DNA from 2 places in the Microbacterium sp. NPDC055312 genome. Region 1 is predicted to be linked to the other one. Evidence: riboswitches for the same ligand, from Rfam matches in the RefSeq annotation. Region 1 holds a riboswitch; the other holds the start of a gene.
The links. Region 1 has a riboswitch for thiamine pyrophosphate ahead of thiM (hydroxyethylthiazole kinase). Riboswitches for the same ligand answer to the same signal wherever they lie in the genome.

Region 1 (4,870 bases):
GCGAGTTCCGCGATCCGGCCGAGCGCGACTTCGTAGAGCTGCAGCCCGGATCCGGGTTCGAGATCCGCGTGGAGGACTCGGCGCCCATCCGCGGAGCGGTGGGAGCCGCGGAGTTCGTCGCGCGTGTCGTTCGGGACGTCGACCCGTCGCGCCCCACTCCGCCGTGGATGATCGCGCGGCTGGCGCTGGCCGGCATGCGCACACTGGGCATCCTCATCGACATCACCAACTACGTGATGCTCGAACTCGGCAACCCGATCCACGGCTACGACCTCGACAAGCTGCAGGGCGGCATCGTCGTGCGTCGTGCGACCGACGGCGAGCGGATGACGACGCTCGACGGCCAGGACCGCGCGCTGCACGTCGAGGATCTGCTGATCACCGACGGATCCGGTCCGATCGGCCTCGCCGGCGTGATGGGCGGCGGCACGACCGAGATGAGCGATGCGACCCGCAACGTGCTCATCGAGGCGGCCACCTTCGACCCGGTCACCATCGCCCGCACGGCTCGACGGCACAAGCTGCCCAGCGAGGCGTCCAAGCGCTTCGAGCGCGGCGTCGACCCGCTGATCCCGTTCGTGGCCGCCCGCCGCGTGGCCGACCTCATGGTCGAGCTCGCCGGCGGAAGGCTGACCGACGAGGGCGGCGCCCTCTACACCGAGGTCGAGATCGCGGGTATCGACCTGCCCCGCGGCTTCACGCAGGGCGTCATCGGTGTCGACTACACCGATGAGGAGATCGTCGGCGCGCTCGAGATGATCGGCGCCGAGGTCGCGGAGGCCGACGGTGGATGGTTCGTCATCCCGCCGAGCTGGCGACGCGACCTGACCGACAAGTGGACGCTCGTCGAGGAGATCGCGCGGATCCACGGGCTCGACCGCATCCCGTCGATCCTGCCGACCCCGCCGTCCGGCCGCGGCTACACGGCGCTGCAGCAGGGCCGCAAGCGCGTGGCGGACGCTCTCGCCGCGGCAGGTTTCGTCGAGACCCCCTCGTTCCCGTTCACGTCCGAGGAGAACAACGACCTGCACGGCTCGGCCTCCGGAGCCCACCTTCCCAGCATCCGCCTCGCCAACCCGCTCGACGGGCAGGCGGGGTTCCTGCGCCGCTCGCTGGTGCCCGGTCTGCTGCAGACCGCGCATCGCAACATCTCGCGCGGACTCGTCGACCTGGCGCTGTTCGAGGTCGGCTCGGTGTTCGCGCCCGAGGAGGGCGTCACGTACGGCACCGAGGTCATCCCGCCGCTGGGACAGCGCCCGTCCGACGAGACGCTCGCCGAGCTCAACGCGTCGATCCCGCCGCAGCCGCGCCTCGTCTCGGCGGTGCTGACGGGCAACATCACCTCGCGGCAGCCGGGTCGCGCCGCCGAGCACGTCGATCTGTCCGATGCGCTCGACGCGGTTCGCGTGATCGCAGTCGCCGCGGGCGTCGAGATCGAGGTCGCCCAAACCCGGCGTGCAGCACTGCACCCCGGCCGCGCCGGCGCGCTGAACGTGGGCGGCGAGCAGGTCGGTTACGTCGGCGAGCTGCATCCGCAGGTGTCGGCCGACGCTGATCTGCCCGGGCGCGCGTACGTGCTCGAGCTCGATCTCGACCGCGTGCTGACTCTCGCCGGTCACCGCGTCGTGGCCGAGTCGCTGTCGACGTTCCCCGCCGCGACGCAGGACGTCTCTCTCGTGGTCGGCGTCGAGGTTCCGGCATCCGAGGTCCGCGCCGCGCTCGTCGAGGGCGCCGGCGATCTGCTCGAGTCCGCACGTCTCGTCGACGACTACCGCGGTGACGGGCTGGCCGAGGGGCGGAAGAGCCTCAGCTTCGCGCTGCGGTTCCGGGCATCCGACCGCACCCTCACCGCGGCTGAGGCGACCGAGGCGAAGCTCGCCGGTGTCGCCGTCGCCGCCGAGCGGTTCGGCGCGAGCATCCGCGACTGATCTCCCTGCCGCAGCCCTCCTGAGCCGATCGGCTCAGGAGGGCTGCGGCGTTCTCGTCTGCGCGTCGCCGGTCGTCTGCTCTGAGCGGAATCGCTTCCCCTCATCGGGCGACGGTGCTGTCATGGCCGAATGACTCAGGTTCTCGTGCTCGGTGGAACAGGGTGGCTCTCTGGGCGGATCGCGCGGCGGTGGCGGGATGCCGGCGCCGAGGTGACCTGTCTGGCACGCGGCGCGCGACCGGCACCCGAGGGCACGACCCTGCTCCCCGGCGATCGCGACGACCCGCACGTGTTCGACGAGCTGCGCGACCGGAAGTGGGACGAGGTCGTCGACATCTCCTCCCGCGCCGACCACACAGCCATGGCCGTCGACGCGCTCGGCGACAGCGCCGCGCACTGGACGTACGTGTCGTCGATGTCGGTGTACTCCGATGACGTGACGGACGGGCTCGACGAGTCGGGCGCCAGGCACGCGCCCGCCCAGCCCGGTGACGAGTACGACTACGCGGCCCAGAAGGTCGCGGCGGAAGACGCGGTGATCACGCTCGCCGAGCGCGCGTTCATCGTGCGCCCCGGACTCATCGTCGGCGCGGGCGACCCCAGTGACCGCTTCGGGTACTGGGCGGCCGCGTTCGCGCGAGCGGGCATCGAACCCGTGCTCGTGCCGGAGCTTGCCGGACGCTCCGCTCAGGTGATCGACGTCGACGACCTGGCCGCCTTCCTCACCGCCGGGCTGCGCCACGGCATCGTCAACGCGATCGGAGACGTGCATCCCCTCGTCGAGCTGCTCGGCGGCATCCGCGCCGCCGCCGGCCACACCGGGGAGATGCTCGAGGCGAGCGACGAGTGGCTCGAGGCGCACGGCGTGCAGTACTGGACGGGGGAGCGGTCGCTGCCGCTCTGGCTGCCCGCCGACATTCCCGGGTTCATGCGCCGCGACAACACCGCGTACCGCGCGGCAGGCGGCTCGTTCCGCCCGCTGGGGCAGACGATCCGGGCCGTGCTCGATGATGAGCGCGCCCGCGGACTCGAGCGCGAGCGGCGCGCGGGGCTCGGTCGCGACGACGAACTCGCGCTCATCGACCGGCTGACGTCGTCCTGACACGGGCGGGATGAGCGGTGCCGGCCGACCGCCTCGCTAGACTCTCCGGCAGTGACACGGGGTGCCGCATCCGCGGCTGAGAACACACCCGTCGAACCTGATCTAGTTCGTACTAGCGAAGGGATGTCGCCCATGAGCGATCGCTTCTGCCCATCCACCCGTATCCCGGCGGTCGCCGCCGAGCTGCTCGCCCGCGTGCGGCAGGCTCCGCCGCTCACGCACTGCATCACGAATGCGGTCGTCACCGGCTTCACGGCGAATGTCCTCCTCGCCACCGGCGCGTCGCCGGCGATGGTCGACATCGTCGGAGAGGCGGGGATGTTCGCCCGAATCGCCTCGGGGCTGCTGATCAATCTCGGCACGCCGTCGCCCGAGCAGCGCGCGGCGAGCCTCGAAGCCGTCGCCGGTGCGACCGACGCAGGCACGCCGTGGGTCCTCGACCCGGTCGCCGTCGGCGCGCTCCCGGTGCGCACCGCACTCGCGGCCGAGCTGGTGGGCATGCGCCCGACGGCGGTGCGCGGCAACGCCAGCGAGATCCTCGCGCTGGCCGGCGCCGGTGCGGGCGGGCGAGGGGTGGATGCCGTGGATGCTCCGGATGCCGCGCTCGACGCGGCTCATGCCCTGGCCGCGCGATCCGGTGCGGTGGTCGCCGTCTCCGGACCGGTGGATCTGCTCACCGACGGCGCACGCGTGATCCGCATCGCGAACGGCGACGCCCTCCTCACCCGTGTTACCGGCGGCGGCTGCGCGCTCGGCGCGCTCATGGCCGCCTTCCTCGGTGCCGCCCGCCACACCGACGCGGATGCGCTGGACGCGGTGGCCGCGGCGACCCTCGTGTACACGCTGGCGGCCGAGCACGCCGCCCGCGTCGCCGACGGCCCCGGAAGCTTCGCGGTGGGCCTGCTCGACGCCCTCGCCGGGATCGACCCGACCGACATCACCGCCGAGGCACGTGTCGACGAGCAGGGCGCGCCTGTCGAAGAGGCCTCGAGATGACCCGCGATCTGTCGATCCATCTGGTCACCGATCCGGAGCTGTGCGGTGACCGTGGCGTCGTCGACACCGTCCGCGAGGCCGTCGCGGGCGGGGTGAGCGTCGTCCAGCTGCGCGACAAGAGCGCGTCGGACGAGTCGGTCGTCGAGCAGCTCGTCGTTCTCAGCGACGTGCTCGCCGGGCGGGCGCTGCTCGTCGTCGACGATAGGGTCGAGGCCGCCCTCGAGGCTCGACGGCGCGGAGCGCGAGTCGACGGAGTGCACGTCGGGCAGTCGGACATGCCGGTCGCCGAGGCACGGCGCCTGCTCGGGCCGGATGCACTGATCGGCCTCACCGCGAACACACCCGCCCACCTCGACGCCGTGCGCGCCCTGCCGAACGGCACCGTCGACTACGTCGGCATCGGAGTGATCCGGCCTACCAGCACCAAGGCGAACCACCCGCCCGCTCTCGGCATCGACGGACTGCGCGCGCTCGCCGCCGAGAGCCCGGTGCCGGTCGTGGCGATCGGCGGCATCCGGATCGACGACGCCGCGGCGCTGCGCGAGGCGGGGGCTGCGGGGATCGCGGTCGTCTCCGCCATCTGCGCCGCACCCGACGCCCGCCGGGCAGCGCGGGACTTCCGGCGGCGCTGGGCGGCGCGCACCGCCCCGCGTGTGCTCAGCATCGCGGGCAGCGATCCGTCCGGCGGCGCGGGGATCCAGGCCGATCTCAAGTCGATCGCCGCGCACGGCGGATACGGGATGGCCGCGGTGACCGCCCTGACCGTGCAGAATACTCGCGGCGTGCACGATGTGCACGTGCCGCCGGCCGCGTTCCTGCGTGCGCAGCTGAACGCTCTCTCGGAC
Region 2 (4,870 bases), on a different contig from region 1:
GGCAGACCGTGGCGATCGTCGGTCCGACCGGTGCCGGCAAGACGACGCTCGTGAACCTCATCATGCGGTTCTACGAGCTCGACTCGGGTCGCATCCTGCTCGACGGGCAGGACATCTCCGAGATGCGCCGCGACGACCTGCGTGCGCGCACCGGCATGGTGCTGCAGGACCCGTGGCTGTTCGCCGGCAGCATCCGCGAGAACATCCGCTACGGCAACGACGAGGCCACAGACGAGCAGATCATCGCGGCGGCCGAGGCGACCTACGTCGACCGGTTCGTGCACTCCCTGCCCGAGGGCTACGAGACCGTGCTCGACGAAGACGCCTCGAACGTCTCGGCCGGAGAGCGCCAGCTGATCACGATCGCCCGCGCGTTCGTATCGCGACCGTCGATCCTCATCCTCGATGAGGCGACGAGCGCCGTCGACACCCGCACCGAGCTGCTGCTGCAGCAGGCGATGGCAGCCCTCCGCGAGGGGCGCACCTCGTTCGTGATCGCCCACCGTCTGTCCACGATCCGCGACGCGGACCTCATCCTCGTGATGGAGCACGGCGACATCGTCGAGCAGGGCGATCATGACGAACTGATCGCTCGGCAGGGCGCGTACTGGCGGCTGTACCAGTCGCAGTTCGAGCAGGCCGCGACCGACCTCGACGCCGAAGAGGCCCTCACCGGATCGGTGCCGGTGATCGTCACCGGAGACGCCGAAGACGAGCACGAGGCGATCGCCGAGCAGAGGGTCGTCGCCGCGGCCGACACCCACCAGCTGGGCGAGGCAGTGCGAGAGGCCGAGTCCACGGCATCCGACCCGCAGCGCGACTGATCCCGCGCGAGCAGAACGCCCGCCCCGATCACGGGGCGGGCGTTCTGCTTGTGCCGGCCGCGCCCGAGCATCCGCCCGCGCCGAGCCCGCGAGACTTGTCTTCCAGCACGAGACGTACGCCGGTGAGTGCCGTCTCGTGCTGGAACAGAAGTCTCGCGGCGCGGGAGAAGCGGGATGCTCAGTCGAGGCCGAAGAGCGCGAGCGGGTGGGTCAGACGCCACCAGGCGCTCGGCTGGCTGATGTCGTCGGCGAGCGAGACCGACGCGGTCGCGCTGCCGAGCGGGCCCTCGACGGTCATGGTGCCGACCTCGGCGCCGGCCTCGACCTTGTCGCCGAGGGAGAACGAGGTGGTCGCCGCCGCCTGCGAACCGTTCCACAGCAGCACCCGCGCGTCGGCGTCCGTCACGACCTCGACGTGATCGCCCCACTCGGTGCTGACGTGGCCGACGACGGTTCGCGAGGGAACCGACGTCGGCTGCTCGGCGAGCGTCGTCTCCATCTCGGCGAGAAGCTGACGGGTCACGGCCAGCCGCTCGGCGTTGTCGGCCTGCCCGAGAACCGCGGTGTACAGCCGCACCGTGGTGTCGCCGAAGGCGACATCCTTCGCGGTGAGCAGATTCCAGTGGTTCAGGGTTCCGGTCTTCACCCCGACCACGCCGGGGTCGTCGAGCATCTTGTTGGTGTTCGTGACCACGCCTGCGCCGGGGATGTCGGCCGAGCGGGTGGCGACGATCTCGGCGAAGACCGGGTTCGCCATCGCGAGCTCGGCGATCTGGATCAGCGCCGCCGGGGGAGCCACGTTCGCCTCGCTGAACCCCGACGGAGACGCCAGGGTGACGCCCTCGATGCCTCGGTCGCTGAGCCACCTCGCCGACGCCTCGGCGAACGCGCGCTGCGATCCCCAGATCTCGTTCGCGAGTCGGTCGGTGTAGTTGTTCGCCGACCCGAGCAGGATGCCCTGCAGCATCTGGTATTCGGTCAGGCTGCCCCCGACCGGCACATCCAGCGACGACTGATCCGTGCGGCGATAGCTCCAGTAGTCGCGTGAGTCCGCTGCGGTGAATGCGAAGCCCGGCCCCTGCTCGCCGACCTTCAGCGGCATCTCGTCGAGCACCATCATCACGGTGACGACCTTCGAGATGCTCGCGATCTCATCGACCGAGGTGGTGGATGCCACCGGCTCCATGCCCTGGATGCCCACGGCCGCGCTTCCCGTCGTGGGCCACGTCACGGACGCCGGCGGAGCGGGAGCGATCTCGACGGTCGTGGCCTGCACGGTCGGGGCGACCTCGTGCAACGGCCACAGCAGCGTGGTCGAGACGTAGGCGCCGCACAGTGCCGCGACGAAGCCGAGCGGCAGGAGCACGCGGGGGCGTCGCCATTCCGGGGTGAGCCGGGCGCCGGCGAACAGCTCGCGCGGCTGAGTGGTGGTGATGTGCTCGTCGAGCAGGGTGGATGGCTCGAGCCACGTCAGAGCGGTCGGCGGGCGTGCGTCGTCAGCCCACTCCGTCGGCGCCTCCTCGACGGCGGCTTCGGACGCCGAGGGCTCAGCAGGAGAGAGCGCCGGAGCGACGGCGGGGTCGATGCGATCCACAGCGTCAGTATCCCTGGTCGCGGCCAGTTCCGGCCCCAGGCTGTCACCGAACGCCGGCAGCACGGATGTGCCGCGGGACGAGCGCTCGGCACGCGCCCTCGTGCGCTCGCGGATCGCGCGACGCGTCACCGGTCGCGTCGACTCGGGGGAGTGGGTCACCCGACCACGGTACAGGCCGGTGTTTCACGGGGCGAAACGCCGACCCGTGGCAGGCGCCGCCGGCGGTATGATCGAGGCATCACCACGGGAGTCCGGACAGCCGGGCTGAGAGGAAGCGAACCGCGCTTCGACCGTCGAACCTGATCCGGATCATGCCGGCGCAGGGAGGAGTTCAAATGAGCACGTCCACGTCCGCGTCCACCGCGCAGACCACCCTCGCACCCGCCTCGCGCAATCTGCGCTGGCGCGTCGTCGACATCGTCGTCGCCGCCGTGCTCGGCGTCGCGATCGGCCTGCTGTTCTGGGGCTGGAACATCATCGGCGGCGCCTGGTTCGGAGCCGCCGACGCTCTGACCCCCGGGTTCGGTGGCATCGCCGTCGGCATCTGGCTGATCGGCGGCGTCATCGGCGGCCTGGTCATCCGCAAGCCCGGCGCCGCTCTCGTCGTCGAGCTGATCGCCGCGATCATCTCGATGCTCATCGGCAACGTGTGGGGCGTCTCGACCGTGCTCTCCGGGCTGGTGCAGGGCCTCGGCGCCGAGCTGATCTTCGCGCTATTCCTCTACCGTCGTTTCGGCATCGTCGTCGCCGCGCTCTCGGGCGTGGGCGCCGCCGTCGCCGCGTGGATCTTCGAGATGTTCTACGGCTCGTCGCCGAACTTCTTGAAGAGCATCGAGTTCAACGCCATCTACCTCGGCGCGCTCGTCATCTCGGGTGCCGTCCTCGCCGGCGTGGTGGGATGGGTGCTCGTGCGCGCCCTGGCATCGACCGGTGCGCTGAGCCGCTTCGCGGCCGGCCGGGAAGTGCGCCAGGAGGTCTGAGCGTGTCTTCTCCGGCTCGCGTCACCGCGAACGGGTGGGGCTGGCGCTACGCCGGCCGGCGGCTGCCCGCCGTCAGCGACGTCACGTTCACGATCGAGCCCGGTGAGCGGGTGCTGCTGCTGGGCGCCTCGGGCGCGGGCAAGTCGACACTGCTCGCCGGCCTCGCCGGCGTGCTCGGCGATGCCGACGAGGGCGTGCGCAGTGGGGCTCTGCTCGTCGACGGTGCCGCCCCGGAGGCGCAGCGTGGCCGGATCGGCCTGGTGCTGCAGGATCCGGATGCCGGTGTCGTGCTGTCGAAGGTCGGCGATGACGTGGCCTTCGGCTGCGAGAACCTCGGCGTGCCGGCCGACGAGATCCCGAACCGGGTTGTGTCGGCGCTCGACGCGGTCGGCCTGGACGTGCCGCTCGACCGGCCCACGAAGGCCCTCTCGGGCGGGCAGAAGCAGCGACTCGCTCTCGCCGGCGTGCTCGCCATGCGACCCGGTCTGCTGCTGCTCGACGAGCCGACCGCGAATCTCGACCCGGTCGGGGTTCGCGAGGTGCGCGACAGCGTCGGCAGGGCGCTGGATGCCACCGGCGCGACGTTCGTCGTCGTCGAGCACCGCACCGAGGTGTGGCTCGATCTGCTGACCCGCGTCATCGTGCTCGCCGCCGACGGCGGCGTGCTCGCCGACGGTCCGCCGTCGGTCGTGTTCGCACAGCACGGCGACGCGCTCGCCGAGGCGGGTGTCTGGGTGCCGCACCACGAGATCGACGTGCCGGTGCTGCCGCCCGCCGATCCCACGCGCCCCGCGGTGCTCGAGACGAGCGATCTCGCCGTGTCCCGCGACGGGCGCACCGCCGTGCAGAGCCGACTCGAGCTGCGGATCCCGCGCGGATCGGCGACGGTCGTGACCGGGCCCAACGGGGCGGGCAAGTCCACGCTCGCGCTCACCCTCGCCGGTCTCCTGCCCGAACTCGACGGAACGGTGCTCGCCGCGTCCGACCTCGCCGGCCGCTCCGGCCGTCGCCCCTCGCGCTGGAAGTCCCGCGAACTGCTCACCCGCATCGGCACCGTCTTCCAAGAGCCCGAGCATCAGTTCCTCGCCCGTACTCTGCGTGACGAGCTCGCCGTCGGGCCCCGCGCGCTCGGGCTGCCGGACACGCAGGTCGACGCCATCGTCGACGACCTGCTCGAGCGCCTGCAGCTCGCTCCGCTCGCCCTCGCGAATCCGTTCACGCTCAGCGGCGGGCAGAAGCGACGACTCTCGGTGGCGACTGTGCTGGCCGCCGCACCGCAGGTGCTGGTGCTCGACGAGCCCACCTTCGGGCAGGACCGTCGGGGGTGGATCGGCCTCGTCGAGCTGTTGCAGGCCGAGGTCGCGGCCGGCCGCACGGTGATCGCCGTCAGTCACGACGAGGCGGTGGTGCACCACCTCGGCGGACACCGCATCGCGCTGCGCCCGGCATCGACCGCCGACGACCCGGCGACC

Region 2: it holds a riboswitch for thiamine pyrophosphate, as region 1 does, so the genes downstream of both, ACWIDW_RS06290 (ECF transporter S component) here and thiM (hydroxyethylthiazole kinase) in region 1, are expected to answer to the same signal.

Annotation. Positions count from the first base shown of each region.
Region 1 covers NZ_JBSHMU010000004.1:165,765-170,634, forward strand. The annotation lists gene pheT (phenylalanine--tRNA ligase subunit beta) at 1-1,928, shown strand, start outside; gene ACWIDW_RS12010 (NAD-dependent epimerase/dehydratase family protein) at 2,058-3,029, shown strand; TPP riboswitch at 3,077-3,170, shown strand; gene thiM (hydroxyethylthiazole kinase) at 3,162-4,025, shown strand; gene ACWIDW_RS12020 (bifunctional hydroxymethylpyrimidine kinase/phosphomethylpyrimidine kinase) at 4,022-4,870, shown strand, end outside.
Region 2 covers NZ_JBSHMU010000002.1:395,058-399,927, forward strand. The annotation lists gene ACWIDW_RS06280 (ABC transporter ATP-binding protein) at 1-824, shown strand, start outside; gene ACWIDW_RS06285 (D-alanyl-D-alanine carboxypeptidase family protein) at 1,003-2,577, opposite strand; TPP riboswitch at 2,652-2,761, shown strand; gene ACWIDW_RS06290 (ECF transporter S component) at 2,754-3,398, shown strand; gene ACWIDW_RS06295 (ABC transporter ATP-binding protein) at 3,317-4,870, shown strand, end outside.